2 regions of the Streptomyces tremellae genome follow, and region 1 is predicted to be linked to the other one. Evidence: riboswitches for the same ligand, from Rfam matches in the RefSeq annotation. Region 1 holds a riboswitch; the other holds the start of a gene.

Region 1 (9,994 bases):
GCCAGGCAGCAGACCGCGCGCGGCAGCGCGGGCGGCATCATGATCCGCACGACGCCGGGTGTGCCCGACTCCGTCGACATCATGTTCTTCGACGAGCGGGGCGCCGACCTGTCCCAGGCGGGGCAGCGCAAGCTCGACCGGGTCTACGCGCGCCAGGAGTACCGCAGGGCGTTCCCCGGCGAGATCGGGGACCTGCAGTTCCCGTCCAGCGTCTTCGACTCGTACACGGGCGCGCTGCTGCGCAGCGTCGACACGACGGGCATCGCCGAGGCCAACCTCAAGGTCGTCGTCGACGCGTCGAACGGCAGCGCGGGGCTCGTCCTGCCCAGCCTGCTCGGTCGGCTCGGCGTCGACTCGCTGACCATCAACCCCGGCCTCGACGAGTCCAGGCCCACGGAGACCCCCGAGTCCCGCAGGTCCGGGCTCGTACGGCTCGGCGAGATCGTGGCGTCGGCGCGGGCCGCGTTCGGTGTGCGCTTCGACCCCGTCGGCGAGCGGCTCTCCCTCGTGGACGAGCGGGGCAAGATCATTGAGGACGACCGGGCGCTGCTCGTCCTGCTCGACCTGGTCGCCTCCGAGCGGCGCAGCGGCCGTGTCGCGCTGCCGGTGACGACGACACGGATCGCCGAGCAGGTCGCCGCGTACCACGGCACCCAGGTCGAGTGGACGACGACGTCGCCCGACGACCTGACGCGGGTGGGCCGCGAGGAGACCACCATCTTCGGCGGCGACGGCAGGGGCGCCTTCCTGGTGCCGGAGTTCAGCAGCGTGCTGGACGGCTCAGCGGCGTTCGTGCGACTCATCGGCCTGGTGGCGCGTACCCAGCTCACCCTCAGCCAGATCGACGCGCGCATCCCGCGGGCCCACGTCCTGCGGCGCGACCTGGCCACGCCGTGGGCCGTCAAGGGCCTCGTGATGCGGACCGTCGTGGAGGCCGCGGGAGACCGACAGGTGGACACCACGGACGGGGTGCGGGTCGTGGAGGCCGACGGCCGCTGGGTGATGGTGCTGCCCGACCCGGCGGAGGCCGTCACCCACCTGTGGGCCGAGGGGCCGGACGACGCGTCCGCGCAGGCCCTGCTGGACGAGTGGTCCACCATCGTGGACAGCGCAGGGCACTGACCGCCCGCTGCCACGGACATGGCCCGCGGCCACGGACGCGGGCCATGTCCGTGGCGCGGGGCCGTGTCGGTGGCGGGCGCGGCGACATGCGACGATGTGCGGCATGCCGCAGCAGTCCCCCACACGGAGCACCGACGCGGGGCGAGCGCGTCCCGACGCGTCGATGTCGCTGCTGACCAACGTGATGGACCACAGCCTCGACGACGGGTACGCCGAGGCGGCGGCGCGCAGGCGCGCCGGGGACGGCGCCCTGCCGCGCACCCTGCGGGCCAAACTCTGGCTCGGCGGCGGCCTCGTGCTGGCCGCGCTGGTGGTCACCCTGGGCGCCGCGCAGACCCGCCACGCGGCGCCGGTCGTGGCCAAGGAGCGCCAGGAGCTCATCGACCGGGTCGGCAGCGAGACCCGGCACGCCGACGCGCTGGAGCGCGAGGTGGACGGGCTGCGGGCGGACGTCGGCCGCCGCCAGCAGGCCGCGCTGAAACAAGACGGACGCGGTTCCGGACAGTTGGTGTCGCTGCTGGCCGGTGCCACCGCTGTGCGCGGACCCGGCGTGAAACTCGTCGTGGACGACGCCAAGGACTCCGAGTCGGGTGGCGAAGGCGGCCCGCGCGAGAACGACGACTTCTCCGACACGGGCCGGGTGCGCGACCACGACCTGCAACGTGTCGTCAACGGCCTCTGGTCGTCAGGCGCCGAGGCCGTCTCCGTCAACGACCAGCGGCTCACGGGGCTTTCGGCCATCAGGGCCGCGGGGGACGCCATACTGGTCGACAACAGGCCACTGGTGCCGCCGTACACGGTGCTCGCGGTGGGGGACGGCGCGAAGCTCGCGTCCGCCTTCCGCGGCAGCGCCGACGGCAGGTACCTGGCGTCGCTCAAGAACGACTTCGGCATCCGCACGTCCCTGTCCGCGCGGGACGACGTGCGGCTGCCCGCCGCGCCGAGCCTGATTGTGCGGACCGCGAAGCCGGTGCCGTCCGGCGACGGCTCGCCGTCCACCGCAGCGAGCCCGGGTGAGGCCGGGGAGACAGGGAAGACAGGGAAGGGCACATCGTGATCGCCGTACTGGGCCTCGTCATAGGAGTCGTGGTCGGGCTGTTCGTCCGGCCCGAAGTGCCGGCGGTGGTCGAGCCCTACCTGCCGATCGCCGTCGTCGCCGCGCTCGACGCGGTCTTCGGCGGGCTGCGCGCCATGCTCGACGGCATTTTCGTGGACAAGGTTTTCGTGGTGTCGTTCCTCTCGAACGTGGTGGTGGCCGCGCTGATCGTGTTCCTCGGCGACAAACTCGGTGTCGGGGCGCAGCTGTCCACCGGTGTCGTCGTGGTGCTCGGCATCCGGATCTTCTCCAACGCCGCGGCGATCCGCCGGCACGTCTTCAGGGCCTGACGCCGATGAGTACCTCACAGCCCCCGGGCGTCCAGGGCCAGGACACGCCCCCGGAGGGCAGACCGCCGGTCAGCGGCAGGCAGCGGCTCGCCGCAGGACTGTGGCCGCCGCGCGTCACCCGGGCCCAACTCGCGGTGGCGGTGCTGCTGTTCGTGCTGGGCCTCGGTCTCGCCGTCCAGGTCAGGTCGCACAGCGACGGGAGCGCGTTGCGCGGCGCGCGTCAGGAGGATCTTGTCCGTATCCTCGATGAACTGGACAACCGCACACAGCGTCTTGAGGACGAGAAGCAGGATCTGGTGGATCAGCGTACGGGTCTTGAGAACAGTTCGGACCAGGCGGAGGAGGCGCGCAGGCAGACGCGTAAGAAGGAGCAGCAACTCGGCATCCTCGCCGGCACGACGGCGGCGCAGGGCCCCGGGATCACCCTGACCGTGCAGGACGCACGGCACACGGTGGAGTCCGACATGCTGCTCGACACGGTCCAGGAACTGCGGGCGGCGGGTGCGGAAGCGATCCAGGTGAACGGTGTACGCGTCGTCGCCGACACCGACTTCACGGGAACGGGGGGTGACATCGCGGTGGACGGCAGGGCCGTACGGCCTCCCTACCGGTTCACGGTGATCGGCCGGCCCCAGGACCTGGAGCCGGCGCTCAACATCCCGGGCGGAGTGGTGCAGACACTGGAGAAGGAGCAGGCCACGGCCACCGTGACCGGCTCCTCGAAGGTGGTCGTGGACGCCTTGCGACCGGCGAAGCAGCCTGGCTACGCTCGGTCGTCCTCCCGGTGACGCGGGGGTGCATGGCGCAGGTGCCGTGCGGGCAAGAGGTTGCGGGGGGTCGACGCACGATCAGCGTGATGTGTGGTGGAAACTGTTCGGTGTATACGGACGCTGTCAAGATGTCCGGGTCGGCAGGCGTGTTCAGTGAGATGTCGTCCTGCCCCACGGGCGGGTCTGTTTCGGTCAAGGGGAATCGCCCGTGAATTGGTTTGCGAAGTTGTTCGGCAAGAAGACGCGCGAGGAGGGCGGCAGCGCCCGTCACCGTGCGTCGCGGCAGGGGCAGGACGAGGAGCAGGGCGGCGGCCGGCCCCTCTTCCGCGACGAGGTGGGCGGCTCCGCGGGCACCGGCGCGTCGTCTGTTGACCCTGCTGGGCAAGGCCGCATAGGTTTCGGGGAACCGTCAACCTCAAGTACGAGTGGAGACTTTCCCACGGCCTCGTTCGCGACCGACCCTCGGGCGGGGCAGCCACGGCAGGAGGACCCCGCCATGTCGGCCCTGGTTTGCTCAAGATGCGGGCATCGGAACGCCGAGGCCAGCCGTTTCTGCTCGAACTGCGGCGCTCCGCTGCGCGCCGGTGTGCCGAGTGAGCGCGCCTCCGAGACGACGTCCACGATCTCCATCTCCGGCCTTGAGGCGTACGATCCGGAGACCACCGGGCAGACGCAGCTGCCCACGCTCAGCCCCGAGGCCCAGGCGGCCGTCGAGGCGCTCCCGTTCGGCTCGGCGCTGCTGATCGTCCGCAGGGGCCCCAACTCGGGCAGCCGCTTCCTGCTGGACGGCGAGCTGACGACGGCGGGACGCCACCCGCAGAGCGACATCTTCCTGGACGACGTGACGGTCTCGCGTCGGCACGTGGAGTTCCGCAGGGGCGCCGACGGGCTGTTCACCGTCTCCGACGTCGGCAGCCTCAACGGCACCTACGTCAACCGTGAGCGGATCGACTCGGTCCTGCTGGCGAACGGCGACGAGGTCCAGATCGGCAAGTACCGGCTGGTCTTCCACGCGAGCCAGCGGGGCGTGTGACCCCCGGAGGGCACGTGTTGCGTACACCGAAGGGCGGTGCCGACCGCGGCACCGCCCCGGCGGGCGAGCCGCTGGTGAGCATCGGAGCGGTGCTCACGCGGCTGCGCGACGAGTTCCCCGAGGTCACCATCTCGAAGATCCGCTTCCTTGAGGCTGAAGGACTGGTGGAGCCGCGCAGGACCCCCTCCGGGTACCGCAAGTTCAGCCCTCAGGACGTCGAACGGCTCGCCCTGGTGCTGCGCATGCAGCGGGACCACTATCTTCCCCTGAAGGTCATCAAGGAGCATCTGGAGGCCCTCGGACGCGGCGAGCAGGTGGCGCTGCCGGGGCCCCAGCGGGACCGCGACAGCTGGCCCGTGGCCGCGGTCCCTGAGCAGGAAGGGCCGACGGCTGCTCGGGTGGGGCGCGCCGAGCTGCTCGCCGCGCTCGAGGTGTCGGCGGACGACCTGGACGCGTGGGAGTCGTACGGGCTGATCGCGGCACAGCCCGACGGCAGCTATGACGCGGACACCGTCCAGGTGGCGCGGCTGGTGGCGGATCTCGGCCGTTTTGGCCTCGAACCCCGCCATCTGAGGATCATGAAAGCGGCCGCCGAGCGGGAGGCGGGGCTGGTCGAGCAGGTCGTCGCGCCGCTGCGCCGGCACCGTAATCCGCAGACCAGGGCCCATGCGGAGGCCACCATGCGGGAGCTCGCGGGACTGTCCGTACGGCTGCACGCGGCGCTCGTGCGTACCGCGCTCCATGGCCGGCCGGACTGATCCCGGCGGTGCCCGACTACCCAAACCCGCACGGCACGTCCTAGGGTTGCTGTGTGAACGAGCTCGACGTTGTGGGTGTCCGGGTGGAAATGCCCTCCAACCAGCCGATCGTGCTCCTGCGCGAAGTGGGAGGCGATCGGTACCTCCCCATCTGGATCGGACCTGGGGAGGCCACCGCCATCGCCTTCGCACAGCAGGGCATGGCACCGGCGAGACCGCTGACGCACGACCTTTTCAAGGATGTCCTCGAAGCGGTGGGCCAGGAGCTCACGGAAGTACGCATCACGGACCTCCGCGAAGGGGTCTTCTACGCGGAGCTGGTCTTCGCCAGCGGAGTCGAGGTGAGTGCGCGGCCGTCCGACGCCATAGCGCTCGCCCTGCGCACGGGAACGCCGATCTACGGCAGCGACGGTGTCCTGGACGACGCCGGGATCGCGATCCCCGACGAACAGGAGGACGAGGTGGAGAAGTTCCGCGAGTTCCTCGACCAGATCTCGCCGGAGGACTTCGGGACGAACAGCCAGTGAGGTGCCGGTCGGCGCATCGGCGGCCAACTCGGCCGCGCGGGGCGCCGATCCGGTGGCCGGAGGGCCGCCGGGAAGTGGCTATCATGCTCTGGCTCGGACAATTCGAGGAGCCATTCCCCGGAATGGGGCACGCTAAACCACCCTCAGGGTGATTATCACTCGGCGTGGCGAGTGCGGCGATCGTTGACGCACCCCGAGTGACTGCCTACCGTCGTGAAGGCAGGTCAAGGACGGAGGTCGGCGTGAGAAGCAGCGGCGACGGTACGACGGCGAGCGCGTACCGGCTTCACGGCAGTTCGGTCGACCCCACGCACGAGAGTGTCGGGTACCGCGGGCCCACGGCCTGCGCGGCGGCCGGTATCACGTACCGCCAGTTGGACTACTGGGCGCGCACCGGCCTCGTCGAGCCCAGCGTGCGGCCCGCCTACGGCTCGGGCACGCAGCGCCTCTACGGTTTCCGCGACGTCGTCGTCCTGAAGATCGTCAAGCGTTTCCTCGACACGGGTGTGGCCCTCCAGAACATCCGGGCGGCCGTCCAGCACCTGCGGGACCGGGGCTTCAAGGACCTGGACCGGATGACGCTCATGTGCGACGGCGCGACCGTCCACGAGTGCACGTCGCCCGACGAGGTCGTCTCGCTGCTCCAGTGCGGGCAGGGCGTCTTCGGAATCGCCGTGGGCGTGGTGTGGCGCGACGTGGAGGCGGCGCTCTCTCAGCTGCACGGCGAGCGCGTCGACACCGGGGAGACCCTCGTCGGCAACAACCCGGGGGACGAGCTGGCGCGCAGGCGCCGCGACCGGGCGGTCTGACCCGGGCGGGCGCCCCGCCACGGCGGCCGCGCGTGTCCGCAGGGCGCCGTTGTCGGACCCGTGCGGCAGCATCGGGGGTATGAGACGCGCGCCGACCATCCTCCACCTGGACATGGACGCGTTCTATGCCTCGGTGGAGCAGGCGTCCAAGCCGAGCCTGCGGGGCAAGGCCGTGGTGGTCGGCGGGATCGGGCCGCGTGGGGTGGTGGCGACGGCCTCGTACGAGGCGCGGCGGTTCGGCGTCCACTCGGCGATGCCGACGGCGCAGGCCAGGCGGCTCGCGCCGCACGCCGCGTACCTGGTGCCGCGCTTCTCCCTCTACCGCGCGATCAGCGGTCAGGTGATGGAGCTGCTGGGGCGGCTCTCGCCGCTCGTGGAGCCGCTCAGCCTCGATGAGGCTTTCGTGGACCTGGAGGCCGGCGGCACGGCCTGGGACAGCGCCTCGGCGCGGGCCAGGGGGGAGCGGCTGCGGGCGGACATCAGGGCCGTGACAGGGCTGAGCGGGTCGGTGGGGCTCGCCGGCTCCAAGATGCTCGCGAAGATCGGCTCGGAGGAGGCCAAGCCGGACGGCCTCGTGGTCATCGAGCCGGGCACCGAGCGGGAGCTGCTCGGGCCGATGCCGGTGCGCACGCTGCCCGGCGTGGGGCCCGCGACGGGCGACCATCTGCGGCGCGCCGGCATGACGACGGTGGCGCACCTCGCGGAGGCCGGCGAGGACGAGCTGGTACGGCTGGTGGGCAGGGCGCACGGACTGTCGCTCTACCGGATGGCGCTCGGGCTCGACGAGCGGCCCGTCGTCTCCGACCGGGACGCGAAGTCGGTCTCCGTGGAGGACACCTTCGACGTCGACCTGCACGACCGGGTGCGGGTGCGCGCCGAGGTGGACCGGCTCGCGGAGCGCTGCGTGCAGCGGCTGCGGGCCGCGGGCAGATCCGGCAGGACGGTGGTGCTGAAGGTCCGCAGGTACGACTTCTCGACGCTGACGCGCTCCGAGACGCTGCGCGGGCCCACGGACGACGTCTCGGTGGTGCGGGAGGCCGCGGGGCGGCTGCTCGACGCCGTGGACACCACGGGCGGCGTGCGGCTGCTGGGGGTGGGCGTCACGGGGCTCGCGGACTTCACCCAGGAGGACCTGTTCGCGCAGGCCGGCCCGGGGGCCGGGGTGGACGCGCCGGTCGCCCTGCCCGACGAGCCCGCGGCGGCTGCGGAGCCGGCGCCGCCGCAGGCCCCGCCCGACTCCGCCGCGACGGCCCGGAAAGAGCGGCGGTACCAGGCGGGCCACGACGTGCGCCATGCCGCGTACGGGCCCGGCTGGGTGCAGGGGAGCGGGGCGCGCCGGGTCACGGTGCGTTTCGAGGAGCCCGGCTCGCCGGTGGGCCGGGTGCGGACGTTCTGGCTGGACGACCCGGACCTGGAGCCTTCGGATCCGCTGCCGCTGGTGCCCGGGGGCCGCCGGGAGGCGAGCAGCTAGCGGCGGGCGGTCAGTCGTCCTGGCCTGCGACGTGGCCGAAGTCGCGTTCCGCGTCCCGGTCGGAGAGGGCGGCCGGGTGCTCGGGCGGGGCCGCGGGCGGCAGTTCGAGGCCGTAGTGGTGGTAGAGCTGGAGCTCCTGCTCGGGGGAGAGGTGGCGGCCCACGCCGAAGTCGGGGGCGTCCTTGATGAGGGAGCGCTCGAAGGGGACCCGCAGGGTGTTGTCGACGAGGGCGCTGGGTTCGAGGGGGACGAACGCGTCCCTGCTGAACAGACCCGTGCGGACGGCGGCCCACTCGGGGACCCCGGTGGCGTCGTCCAGGTAGACCTCGTCCACCGTGCCGATCTTGTGCCCCGCGCTGTCGAACGCCTTGCGGCCGATCAGACTGCGCGGATCGATGTCGGTCTCCACGGTGCCTCCCATAGGTCGCATCTGAGGCAAATACTACAAAAAGGTGCTTCTGGTGGCGCGCCCGGTGGGAGCCGCGAGAGGGCGGGCGTGAGGCAGCGCACCAGGGCCGGTGGCGACTCCGCTGGTAGGCTGGCAGAGGCCACTGACCCCGCGCGGGAGAGTCCTCCGGCAGCCCGCCGGGGGCGCCGAAGGAGCAAATCCTCCCCGGAATCTCTCAGGCACCCCGTACCGCGCGGACGAGGTCACTCTGAAAAGCAGGACGGGCGCCCACGGCCTCCGCCCTCACCGACGGTGAAAACCGTCCCGCGGCGCGCCGCGCGGGGCAGGTGAAGCTCTCAGGTCCATGACAGAGGGGGAGGCCGTCCGGGCACCGCTCGCCGCCGAGCGGAGTCCCACGCAGGTCGCGCCGACCAGGAGGCCCTCCGCACATGACCGCCCACCGCAAGACGCTCGCACAGCTGGAGCGCGGCATCCCCTTCGAAGACCGCCACATCGGGCCCGACGCGGCGGCCCAGGCCAAGATGCTCGCCCAGATCGGCTACGGATCGCTGGACGAGCTGACCTCCGCGGCGGTCCCCGACGTGATCAGGAGCGCCGAGGCGCTGAACCTGCCGGGGGCCCGCACCGAGGCCGAGGTGCTCGCCGAACTGCGCTCGCTCGCCGACCGCAACCAGGTGCTCGCGCCGATGATCGGGCTCGGCTACTACGGCACGTACACGCCGCCGGTGATCCTGCGCAACGTGCTGGAGAACCCCGCCTGGTACACCGCCTACACCCCGTACCAGCCGGAGATCTCGCAGGGGCGTCTTGAGGCCCTGCTGAACTTCCAGACGATGGTCGCCGACCTGACGGGGCTGCCCACCTCGGGCGCCTCGCTGCTCGACGAGGGCACCGCAGCGGCTGAGGCGATGGCCCTCGCGCGCCGCGTCGGCAAGGTCAAGGAGGGTGTCTTCCTGGTCGACTCCGACGCCCTGCCGCAGACCGTCGCCGTGATCCGCACCCGCGCGGAACCCACCGGAGTCGAGGTCGTCGTGGCGGACCTGAGCGACGGCATCCCCGCCGAGGTGGCCGGGCGCGGCGTCTTCGGCGTCCTGCTCCAGTACCCGGGCGCCTCAGGTGCCGTGCGCGACCCGCGGCACGTGATCGAGCAGGCCCACGAGCTCGGCGCGATCGTCACCGTCTCCGCCGACCTGCTCGCCCTCACGCTGCTCACCCCGCCCGGCGAACTGGGCGCGGACATCGCGGTCGGCACCACCCAGCGCTTCGGCGTCCCCATGGGCTTCGGCGGCCCGCACGCCGGCTACCTGGCCGTTCGCGAGAAGTTCGCCCGCAGCCTGCCGGGACGCCTCGTCGGCGTCTCCGTGGACGCCGACGGCGACAGGGCGTACCGGCTCGCCCTCCAGACCCGCGAGCAGCACATCCGCCGCGAGAAGGCCACAAGCAACATCTGCACCGCGCAGGTGCTGCTCGCCGTCATGGCCGGCATGTACGCCGTCTACCACGGTCCCGAAGGGCTGCGCGACATCGCGCGCCGCACCCACAGGTACGCCACGGTCCTCGCCGCGGGCCTGCGGGCCTGCGGTGTCGAGGTCACCGAGGACGCCTACTTCGACACGCTCACCCTGCGCGTGCCCGGCCGGGCCGCCGAGGTCGTCGCCGCGGCCCGCGAGGGCGGCGTCAACCTGCGGCTCGTCGACGCCGACCACGTC
Region 2 (9,994 bases), on a different contig from region 1:
GCGGGAAGCGCAGGAACGAGCTGTGCGGGTTCGCGCTCTGGCCTGCGTCGTGCGTGAGGTAGGCGGCGCGGACGACCTCGACGAGCTCCGGACGGTGGCGGTCCGTCTCGGCGGCGATGTCGCTCGCACCGATCACGGTCATGGGCGGCGGAGCCAGGGTGGACACGGGGGTGCTCCTTCAGTTGACGGCCAGGGGCTCGATGTCGGAGGGCTGTACCGCTTCCGCGCGCAACTGCTGCTGCCACACGGGGTTGTAGACGGTCTGGGCGTAGGCATGGCCGCGGTCGGCGGCGATGAAGGCGACCCGGGGCCGGCGCGCGGCGGGACGGCGGCGGGCGAAGTAGTCCTGGATGGCGGCGTAGGTGCTGCCGGTCGAGCCACCCGCGTACAGCCCGTAGGCGGCGGCCAGATCGCCGCACGCCTCGACGGCGCGCGACTCGGCGACGATCTCGACCTCGTCGATCAGCGCCTCCCCGCACAGCGGCGGCACGATGCTGGAGCCGATACCGGGGATGCGCCGCTTCTTCGGCGGACCGCCGAAGATCACCGAGCCCTCGGCGTCGACCGCGACGACCACGCACTCGGGAGAGGCTTCCTTGATCCGGTGCGAGAGCCCGGCGATCGTGCCGCCGGTGCCCACGCCGACGAAGAGGTAGTCAAGCGGCCCGGCCTGCGCGATCAATTCGCCGCCGGTGAAACGGTAATGCGCGTCGCGGGCATCCGGATTGGCGTACTGGTTCGGCCAATAGGCCGAGTCGTGTTCCACCAGGAGTTCCTGCACCCGGGAAAGCCGGCTCCGCAGATAGCCGCCCGCCGCGTCGCGCTGGGTGACTTTCTCCACGTGCTCGCACAGCAGACGGAGTTGGGCCTCGGTGGCCTCGTTGCAGTTCGGGTCGATGACCGGGATGAACGAGATGCCGAGCATACGGCAGTAGAAGGCGAGGGCGAGCGCGAAATTGCCGGACGACGACTCGACCACCGTGGTGTCGCGTGCTATCTCTCCGCGACCGATCGCCTGTTCCAGGATCCACAGCGCCGAACGGTCCTTGCTGCTGCCCGTGGGATTGCAGAATTCCAGCTTGGCGACGATGTCGCACTGCTCGTCAGGCAGCGGAATCAGCGGGGTCCCCATGAGGCCCTTGCGAATGCGCCTGGTTTGTTCGATCAGGGATTGATCAGCACGCCTGTGGAGCATGGGCCGAGTGTGGCACGGGGGTGGTTGAGGCGGCTCAACCGCGACTCAAGCGCCCGGTGCAGGGGCCGGGCAAGGCTGGAAAAGGGATACGCGACGACCCGGGACACGGGCACGTGCGGCCCTTCCCGAAGGGCCGCACGACCTCGGCGCGCGGCCTCAGCACTCGATGATGTTCACCGCGAGCCCGCCCCGCGCCGTCTCCTTGTACTTCACGGACATGTCCCTGCCGGTGTCCCGCATCGTCTTGATGACCTTGTCGAGGGAGACCATGTGGCTGCCGTCGCCGCGCAGGGCCATCTTCGCGGCCGTGACCGCCTTGACCGCGGCCATGCCGTTGCGCTCGATGCACGGAATCTGGACGAGGCCGCCGACCGGGTCGCAGGTCAGTCCGAGGTTGTGCTCCATGCCGATCTCGGCGGCGTTCTCCACCTGCTCGGCGCTGCCGCCCAGCACCTCGGCGAGTGCGCCCGCCGCCATGGAGCAGGCGGAGCCCACCTCGCCCTGGCAGCCGACCTCGGCGCCGGAGATGGAGGCGTTCTCCTTGAACAGCATGCCGATGGCGCCCGCGGCCAGCAGGAAGCGGACCACGTCGTCGTCGCGCTCCCGGGCGGTGGCGTCGTGGGCACAGAAGTTCATGTAGTAGTGCAGGACCGCGGGGATGATGCCCGCGGCGCCGTTGGTCGGCGCGGTGACGACCCGGCCGCCCGCCGCGTTCTCCTCGTTGACGGCCATGGCGTAAAGGGTGATCCACTCCATGGCGTGGGCGTGCGGGGCGCCCTCGGCCCGCAGCTGCCTCGCGAGGTTCGCGGCCCGCCGCCGCACCTTCAGGCCGCCCGGCAGATTGCCCTCGCGGGACATGCCGCGGCTGACGCACGCCTGCATGACCTGCCAGATCTCCAGCAGCCCGGCCCGCACCTCGTCCTCGGTCCGCCAGGCACGCTCGTTCTCCAGCATCAGCGCGGAGATCGAAAGGCCGGTCTCGCGGGAGCGCCGCAGCAGCTCGTCACCGGTGCGGAAGGGGTGCTTGAGCACCGTGTCGTCCAGCTTGATGCGGTCCTCGCCCACGGCCTCCTCGTCCACCACGAAGCCGCCGCCCACCGAGTAGTAGGTCTTCTCCAGCAGCACCTCGCCCGCCGCGCCGTACGCGGTGACCTTCATGCCGTTGGCGTGGTAGGGCAGCCGCTTGCGCCGGTGCAGGACCAGGTCCTTCGACGGGTCGAAGGCGATCTCGTGGGCGCCGAGCAGGCGGAGCGTGCCGGAGGTGGAGATACGTTCCGCCTCCTCGTCGGCGCGCTCCACGTCGACCGTGCGGGGCGCGTTGCCCTCAAGGCCGAGCAGGACCGCCTTCGGCGTGCCGTGGCCGTGGCCCGTCGCGCCGAGCGACCCGTACAGCTCCGCGTGGACCGAGGCGGTGTGCACCAGCAGGCCCTCGTTCTTCAGCCGGCCCGCGAACATGCGGGCGGCCCGCATCGGGCCCACCGTGTGCGAGCTGGAAGGGCCGATGCCGATCGAGAACAGGTCGAAGACCGAGATGGCCACGGAAGGACTCCTTGCTGGTCGGCGGAGGCCGCCTGCCACCGGTAGAGGGCCGGCGCCGCCGCGGGGGATGCCGGCGGCCGGAAGACGGGACAGTGGCGCACGGCGGGGCACCGCGCACCACACTCCAGTGTGACGCGGCGCCCCGCGAGTGTCCTGACACGGTGTGTACGGGTGACTACAGCGTCGGGTACAGCGGGTGCTTCGCGGCGAGCGCCGCCACTCGTACGCCCAGCTCCTCGCGGTCGAAGGCCGGCTTCAGCGCCTGCGCGATGACATCCGCCACTTCGGCGAAGTCCTCCGCGGTGAAGCCGCGGGTGGCGAGCGCGGGGGTGCCGATCCGCAGACCCGAGGTGACCATCGGGGGCCGCGGGTCGTTCGGCACCGCGTTGCGGTTCACCGTGATGCCGACCTCGTGCAGCCGGTCCTCCGCCTGCTGCCCGTCGAGCTCGGAGTGGCGCAGGTCCACGAGGACCAGGTGGACGTCCGTACCGCCGGAGAGCACGGAGACGCCGGCCTGGGCCACGTCGTCGCGGCCGAGGCGCTCCGCGAGGATGCGCGCGCCCTCCAGGGTGCGCCGCTGGCGCTCCTTGAAGTCGTCGGACGCGGCCACCTTGAACGCGACCGCCTTGCCCGCGATGACGTGCTCAAGGGGGCCGCCCTGCTGGCCGGGGAAGACCGCCGAGTTGATCTTCTTGGCCAGCTCGGCCGTCGAGAGGATCACACCGCCGCGCGGGCCGCCGAGCGTCTTGTGCGTGGTCGTCGTCACCACATGGGCGTGCGGCACCGGGTTCGGGTGCAGCCCGGCGGCGACCAGGCCCGCGAAGTGCGCCATGTCGACCATCAGGTACGCGCCGACCTCGTCGGCGATCCGCCGGAACGCGGCGAAGTCCAGCTGCCGCGGGTACGCCGACCAGCCCGCCACGATCAGCTGCGGCCTGGTCTCCTTGGCGAGGCGCTCCACCTCGGCCATGTCGACCTGGCCGCTCTCGCCGTCGACGTGGTACGGGACCACGTTGTACAGCTTGCCGGAGAAGTTGATCTTCATGCCGTGGGTGAGGTGCCCGCCGTGCGCGAGGTTCAGCCCCATGATCGTGTCACCGGGCTTGAGCAGCGCGAACATCGCCGCCGCGTTGGCCTGCGCCCCCGAGTGCGGCTGCACGTTCGCGTGCTCGGCGCCGAACAGCGCCTTCACCCGGTCGATGGCGATCTGCTCGACCACGTCGACGTGCTCGCAGCCGCCGTAGTAGCGGCGGCCCGGGTAGCCCTCGGCGTACTTGTTGGTGAGGACCGAGCCCTGCGCCTCCATCACGGCGACCGGGGCAAAGTTCTCCGAGGCGATCATCTCCAGCGTCGACTGCTGGCGGTGCAGCTCGGCGTCGACCGCGGCGGCCACGTCGGGATCGAGCTCGTGCAGCGGGGTGTTCAGGAGCGAAGACAAAGCGGATCAGTCCCTGGTGTCGATTGCCGTCAGTGGCGTCAGTTGCCGGCGAACTCGGTGTACTCGTCCGCCGAGAGCAGGTCGCCCGGCTCGTCGGAGACCCGGACCTTGAACAGCCAGCCGCCCTCGAAGGGCGCCGTGTTGACCAGCGACGGGTCGTCCGCCACGTCCTGGTTGACCGCGGTGACCTCGCCGGAGACCGGCGCGTACAGGTCGCTGACCGACTTGGTGGACTCCAGCTCGCCGCAGGTCTCGCCCGCGGTCACCGTGTCCCCCACCTCCGGGAGCTGCACGTACACGACGTCGCCCAGGGCGTTCGCCGCGAACTCGGTGATGCCGACCGTCGACACGCCGTCCTCGGCGGCCGTCAGCCACTCGTGCTCCTTGCTGTAGCGCAGCTGCTGCGGGTTGCTCATGACCTGGATTCTCCTGTACGCGGGTGGGCGGCCGGAAACGGCCGGGTCGGACGGGGTGGGGCGGCCGCCGCGCGGGGCGACCACCGCCGTGGAAACCGTAAGGGCCGTAGGGGCCGCGGAAGCCGTAAAGGCCGTGAAAGCCGTCGAAGCCGTCGAAGACGACCTGTCACTTCTGGCGCTTGTAGAACGGCAGGGCCACGACCTCGAACGGTTCGTGGTTGCCGCGGATGTCGACGCCGACCCCCTCGGCGCCGGGCTCGGCGTGCGCGGTGTCGACGTACGCCATCGCGATCGGCCGGCCCAGGGTGGGGGAGGGGGCGCCCGAGGTGACCTGCCCGACGACGGCGTCCCCCACGACCACGTGGTAGCCGGCCCGCGGCACCCTGCGGCCCTCCGCGACCAGGCCGACCAGCTTGCGCGGCGCCTTCACCGCGGCCAGCTCGGACGCCGTCGCCAGCGCCGTGCGGCCCACGAAGTCGCCCTCCTTCTCGAACTTCACGACCCGGCCGAGCCCCGCGTCGTACGGGGTCAGCGCCGTCGACAGCTCGTTCCCGTACAGCGGCATGCCGGCTTCGAGGCGCAGGGTGTCGCGGCAGGACAGGCCGCACGGCACCAGGCCGGCGCCGGCGCCCGCGTCGGTCAGCGCCTGCCACAGCCGCTCCGCGTCCGAGGGCGCCACGAACAGTTCGAAACCGTCCTCGCCGGTGTACCCGGTGCGCGCGATCAGCGCCTCGACCCCGGCGACCGTGCCGGGCAGGCCCGCGTAGTACTTGAGGCCGTCGAGGTCCGCGCCGGTGAGCGACGCCACGATGCCGGGCGAGGCCGGGCCCTGCACGGCGAGCAGCGCGTACGCCTCGCGGTCGTCGCGCACCTCGGTGTCGAAGCCGGCGGCGCGCGCCGTCAGCTCGTCCAGCACGACCTGCGCGTTGGAGGCGTTGGCGACGACCATGAAGTGCTCGTCGCCGAGGCGGTAGACGATCAGGTCGTCGAGGATGCCGCCGTCCTCCTGGCAGATCATCGTGTAGCGGGCGCGGCCCACGGCGAGGGCGCCGAGGTTGCCGACGAGCGCGTAGTCGAGCGCGGCGGCGGCGCCGGGGCCCGTCAGGGTGATCTCGCCCATGTGGGAGAGGTCGAAGAGGCCCGCGGTGGTGCGGACGGCGTGGTGCTCCTCGCGTTCGCTGCCGTACCGCAGCGGCATGTCCCAGCCCGCGAAGTCGGTCATGGTGGCGCCCAGCGCGCGGTGCACGGCGTCGAGCGCGGTGCGGCGGGGTGACGGGCTCATCGGTGGCTCCCAGGGATGAAGGGCGAGGACGGTCCTCCCCATCTGTCATCGGAACCTGAGAGGTTCGCCATGACCGCCCGGTCAGGGTCATGGCTTGCACCTTGGGTGGGGCACGCTCGGCGGCCCGCTTTTCAGATCTGCCTCGCCCGCGCGGTAACGGTGCCTGAGAGATTCAAGGGAGGAACTTGCTCCTTCGGCGCCCGCCACCGAGGTGGCCGGGACTCTCCCGCGCGGATTCAAACGGCCGGTATGCAGTTGGCGCCGCCATCATCGCACGCGCGCCCTGCCGCGGAAACCTCGGTCGCCATTACCATCTCTTTACCCGGGGTGGCCGGGGCGCGGCGGGGCGCCCCCGTGCCCGGGAGGCGGCGGACGACCGCGACAGGGGGCGGCCATGGCGGTGCGCGGCACACGGAACATTCCCACCCGAGCCCGTACGGGCTCGGGTGGGGGCGGCACGCGGGTGCGTGACTTACGGGGCGGGGCCTGCGCCCCGCCGGGCGGCCTGGTCTTCGCCGAGGGCGACCTCGTCGTCGTGTCGGGCCTGCCGGGCAGCGGCAAGTCCACCCTCATCCGCAGGGCGGCCGAGGGCGGCGTCGACTCGCAGGACGCGCGGGAGCGCTGGGCCGGGCGGCTGCCACGGCTGCCCTATGCCCTGTACCGGCCCGCCGTGCGCCTCGCCCACTACGCCGGCCTGTGGCGGCTGCTGCGCACCGGGCGCAGCGCCGTCGTCCACGACTGCGGCACCCAGCGCTGGGTGCGCCGCTGGCTCGCCCGCGAGGCGCGCGGCCGGGGCCGAGCCCTGCACCTCGTCGTCCTCGACGTCTCGCCCGAGGTGGCGCGCGCCGGGCAGCGGGCGCGGGGCCGCGCCGTCTCCCGCTACGCGTTCGCCCGGCACCGCAGGGCGGTGCGCGCCCTGCTCGCCGCCGTCGAGTCGGCGCGCCTGCCGGCCGGCTGCCACTCGGCCGTCCTGCTCGACGGGGACGCGGCGCGCTCGCTCGGCGCGATCGCTTTCACCGTCCGCTCCACCGGGGCCGACCCGGACCATTAAGGTGCCTTTGCGGAACCGTTGGGCAGGGCGGAGGACGAGGCACAGTGGACACGGCATGGCCGGGCAACGAACTCGAAGAGGTGCTCGCCGCCTCGCTCGGCAGTGAGTCGGCGGGCGCGTGGCTCGTCGAGGTGCTGGGGCGCAGCGACATCTGGGTCCCGCTGCCCGAGGGCGGAGGCCCTCAGAGCACCGGCCTCGACGTGCCCACCGTGGAGATAGCGGGCGGGGCGTACGTCCCGGTCTACAGCTCCCAGGAGCAGTTCCTGCGGTGCGTCGGCACCCACATGTCCTTCACCGTCGCACCCGCCCGCGACTTCGCGCGCGGCCTGCCGCCGCAGCTCGGCATCGCCGTGAACCCGGGCGGCGTGGTGGGCGTGCCGCTGCCGCCGCCCGCGGTCGCCGAGCTCTGCCGCAGTGGCCGCACCGCGCTCGACGGTCCTGAGAGCGGCGGCCGGGTCCGGCTGTTCGAGCCCGACTGGCAGGACGAGCCGGTGGACTTCCTGCGGGCCGCGTCCGAGGAGTTCGAGGGCTCAGGTGTGGTCGCCGACGCGCGCCGCGCGCTCGCCTCCGTCGAGGGCGGTCCGCACCAGTTGTTCGTCGGTGTGCGACTCGTGCCGTGGGGACCCGCGGACGGCCACGCCGCCCTCGACGCACTGGGCCGCGCGCTCGGCCGCGTGCACGTGCCGTGGCAGGTGAACCTGCTGCTGCTCGACATGGCCCAGGAGGACCTGGTCGCCGAGTGGATGCTCGACCGGGTCCGCCCCTTCTACCAGCGCGAGCAGGCCTGATGGCGCGTCGCCGCGCCACGCCCCGGCGTCACGCCTGTGTCAGTACCGCCGCCTAAGCTGGTTTGATGTCGGGGGCGCCGGGACCGCGTGCCCGGGGGGACGGGCCCGAGGGCAGGGGGTCCGACGGCGAGGACAGAGGGGCGGGAAGCGGAGTGAGCGCGCCAGGCACCGCGGAGGCCGGGCACATCGAGCAGATGCTGCGCCAGGTGGCACCGGGGCGTTACGACGCCTACGAGGCGCTGCTGCGCGCGCTCGCCGACGACACCGCGGGCCGGGTCTGGATGCTGCTGTGGCAGGGCACCCCGGGATTGCCCACCGCGCAGTACGGCAACATGCAGGTCGAGGGGTACGGCTACGCCCCGTGCGTCACCTCGGCCCAGGAGCTCGCCGCCAGCGGCTGGACCCGGGCCCACGAGGTCGTCGCCGGCCGCGACATCGCCCGCACCCTCTACCCCGAGGGCTGGGGGATCTGGCTCAATCCGCACGCCCCCGGCGGCGGCCTCGGCATCCCGTGGCCCGATCTGCGCCGCATCGCCACCGGTCTCGACCGGATGCCGGCAGGACCGCTGCGGATCTCCGAACCCGCCGTGCAGATCCCGCAGTTCTACGCCCTGCTCACGCAGAACGCACACCGCACGCCCGCCGTCAGGTCGCTGTGCCGCGCCTGGGTGCAGCCCGCGCTCGGCACCCCGTACCTCGCCGTCGGGCTCGACCTGTACGAGACCGGCGCCGCAGCGGTCGAGTCGGTGCGGGAGATGATGCGCCAGTCGGTGACCGCGGTCCCCGAGGGGCTCCCCGTGTCGACGGTCGCGATGGCGGACGACCGCGACCCGGTCGCGATGTGGCTGCGCGCCAACACGCGTCCGTTCTACGACCGCGACGCACACCGCGCCGCCGCGCCCGCCGGCGGCTACGGGTATCCGCCGCCCGCACACCGCCTCTGACGCGTCTCCCGCGCGGCCCGCGCGGGGGCTCCCACCGCACCGCGCGCTGCTCGGACCGCGGTCCCGGACACACCGGCTGACCTGGGCGGGGATGTCCGGAAAGGTCCGCTGAGCAGTACCCAGCGTCCGTATACCGGGACCCTGAGCGATGCATCACGGTTGGGCAACCATTCCCCGTGGGGTCTGGTGCGTGATCGAGCACTCGCAGAAGACTCCCACCAGCACACGGTCCAGGGCCGAGGTCGCCTTCGTACCGAGGGGAAGCGGCCCGCGCACCGCACGGACCGGTCCCCGCGCCGGAACCGGGACGGGCAGCGTGCATCATGTTGATCAGAAGCTGATCAGTGAATCGGCCGCCACAGCGGCGTAGTTCCGCCATGGCGGCGGTCATGGGCCGGTCACCATCGGCCGAGAAGAGGGGTCTCCAGCGCAATGACGGCACCAATAGAGACCACCAAGTCTGCTGCGAGCGTGCAGCCGGAGGCGGTCCTCGCGGGCGCCGGGAGCAAGCAGATCGAGGGCCGTTCGCTCGGCAAGATCGCCTGGACCCGCCTCAAGCGGGACAAGGTCGCGATGACCGGCGGCGTCGTCGTGGTGCTCCTGATCCTTGTCGCGATCCTGTCGAAGCCCATCCAGGCGGTGTTCGGGCTGGACCCGGACGCCTTCCACCAGAGCCTCGTCGACCCGGTGCTGCTCGCCCCCAAGGGTGGTTTCGGCGGCATCAGCTGGCACCATCCGCTCGGTGTCGAACCGCAGACGGGGCGTGACATCCTCGCCCGCGTCCTGGACGGTTCCTGGGTCTCGCTGCTCGTCGCGGGCGGTGCGACGCTCCTCTCCGTGGTGATCGGCGTCATCATGGGCGTCGTCGCGGGCTTCTACGGCGGCTGGGTGGACAGCACCATCAGCCGCGTGATGGACACCTTCCTCGCCTTCCCGCTGCTGCTGTTCGCGATCTCCATCTCCGCGACGCTCCAGGGCAAGGCGTTCGGGCTCAGCGGCCTCACCCTCCGCATCGCCGTGCTGATCTTCGTGATCGGCTTCTTCAACTGGCCCTACATGGGACGCATCGTCCGCGCGCAGACCCTGTCGCTGCGCGAGCGCGAGTTCGTCGAGGCGTCCAGGTCCCTGGGCGCGAGGGGCGCGTTCATCCTCTTCAGGGAACTGCTGCCCAACCTGGTCGCGCCGATCCTCGTGTACGCGACGCTGCTCATCCCGACCAACATCCTGTTCGAGGCGTCCCTCAGCTACCTGGGCGTCGGCATCGAACCGCCGCAGTCCTCCTGGGGCGGCATGCTCAACCAGGCCACCGACCTCTACCAGGTCGACCCGATGTTCATGGTC

What was found. A riboswitch is a leader RNA that binds a small molecule or an ion and turns the genes downstream of it on or off. The one in region 1 is predicted to bind glycine.
Region 2: another riboswitch for glycine. It lies ahead of gcvT (glycine cleavage system aminomethyltransferase GcvT); the one in region 1 lies ahead of gcvP (aminomethyl-transferring glycine dehydrogenase).

The regions. Positions count from the first base shown of each region.
Region 1 covers NZ_BAABEP010000013.1:119,699-129,692, reverse strand. The annotation lists gene ABEA77_RS12700 (sugar phosphate nucleotidyltransferase) at 1-1,122, shown strand, start outside; gene ABEA77_RS12695 (DUF881 domain-containing protein) at 1,226-2,179, shown strand; gene ABEA77_RS12690 (small basic family protein) at 2,176-2,508, shown strand; gene ABEA77_RS12685 (DUF881 domain-containing protein) at 2,514-3,296, shown strand; gene ABEA77_RS12680 (double zinc ribbon and FHA domain-containing protein) at 3,445-4,311, shown strand; gene ftsR (transcriptional regulator FtsR) at 4,326-5,069, shown strand; gene ABEA77_RS12670 (bifunctional nuclease family protein) at 5,123-5,596, shown strand; gene ABEA77_RS12665 (MerR family transcriptional regulator) at 5,839-6,405, shown strand; gene ABEA77_RS12660 (DNA polymerase IV) at 6,485-7,876, shown strand; gene ABEA77_RS12655 (PRC-barrel domain-containing protein) at 7,887-8,297, opposite strand; glycine riboswitch at 8,429-8,526, shown strand; gene gcvP (aminomethyl-transferring glycine dehydrogenase) at 8,714-9,994, shown strand, end outside.
Region 2 covers NZ_BAABEP010000007.1:51,093-61,086, reverse strand. The annotation lists gene sbnB (2,3-diaminopropionate biosynthesis protein SbnB) at 1-142, opposite strand, end outside; gene sbnA (2,3-diaminopropionate biosynthesis protein SbnA) at 179-1,195, opposite strand; gene ABEA77_RS08175 (L-serine ammonia-lyase) at 1,352-2,734, opposite strand; gene glyA (serine hydroxymethyltransferase) at 2,910-4,172, opposite strand; gene gcvH (glycine cleavage system protein GcvH) at 4,211-4,588, opposite strand; gene gcvT (glycine cleavage system aminomethyltransferase GcvT) at 4,755-5,870, opposite strand; glycine riboswitch at 5,903-6,011, opposite strand; glycine riboswitch at 6,012-6,109, opposite strand; gene ABEA77_RS08155 (AAA family ATPase) at 6,265-6,921, shown strand; gene ABEA77_RS08150 (enhanced serine sensitivity protein SseB) at 6,966-7,709, shown strand; gene ABEA77_RS08145 (enhanced serine sensitivity protein SseB C-terminal domain-containing protein) at 7,862-8,653, shown strand; gene ABEA77_RS08140 (ABC transporter permease) at 9,086-9,994, shown strand, end outside.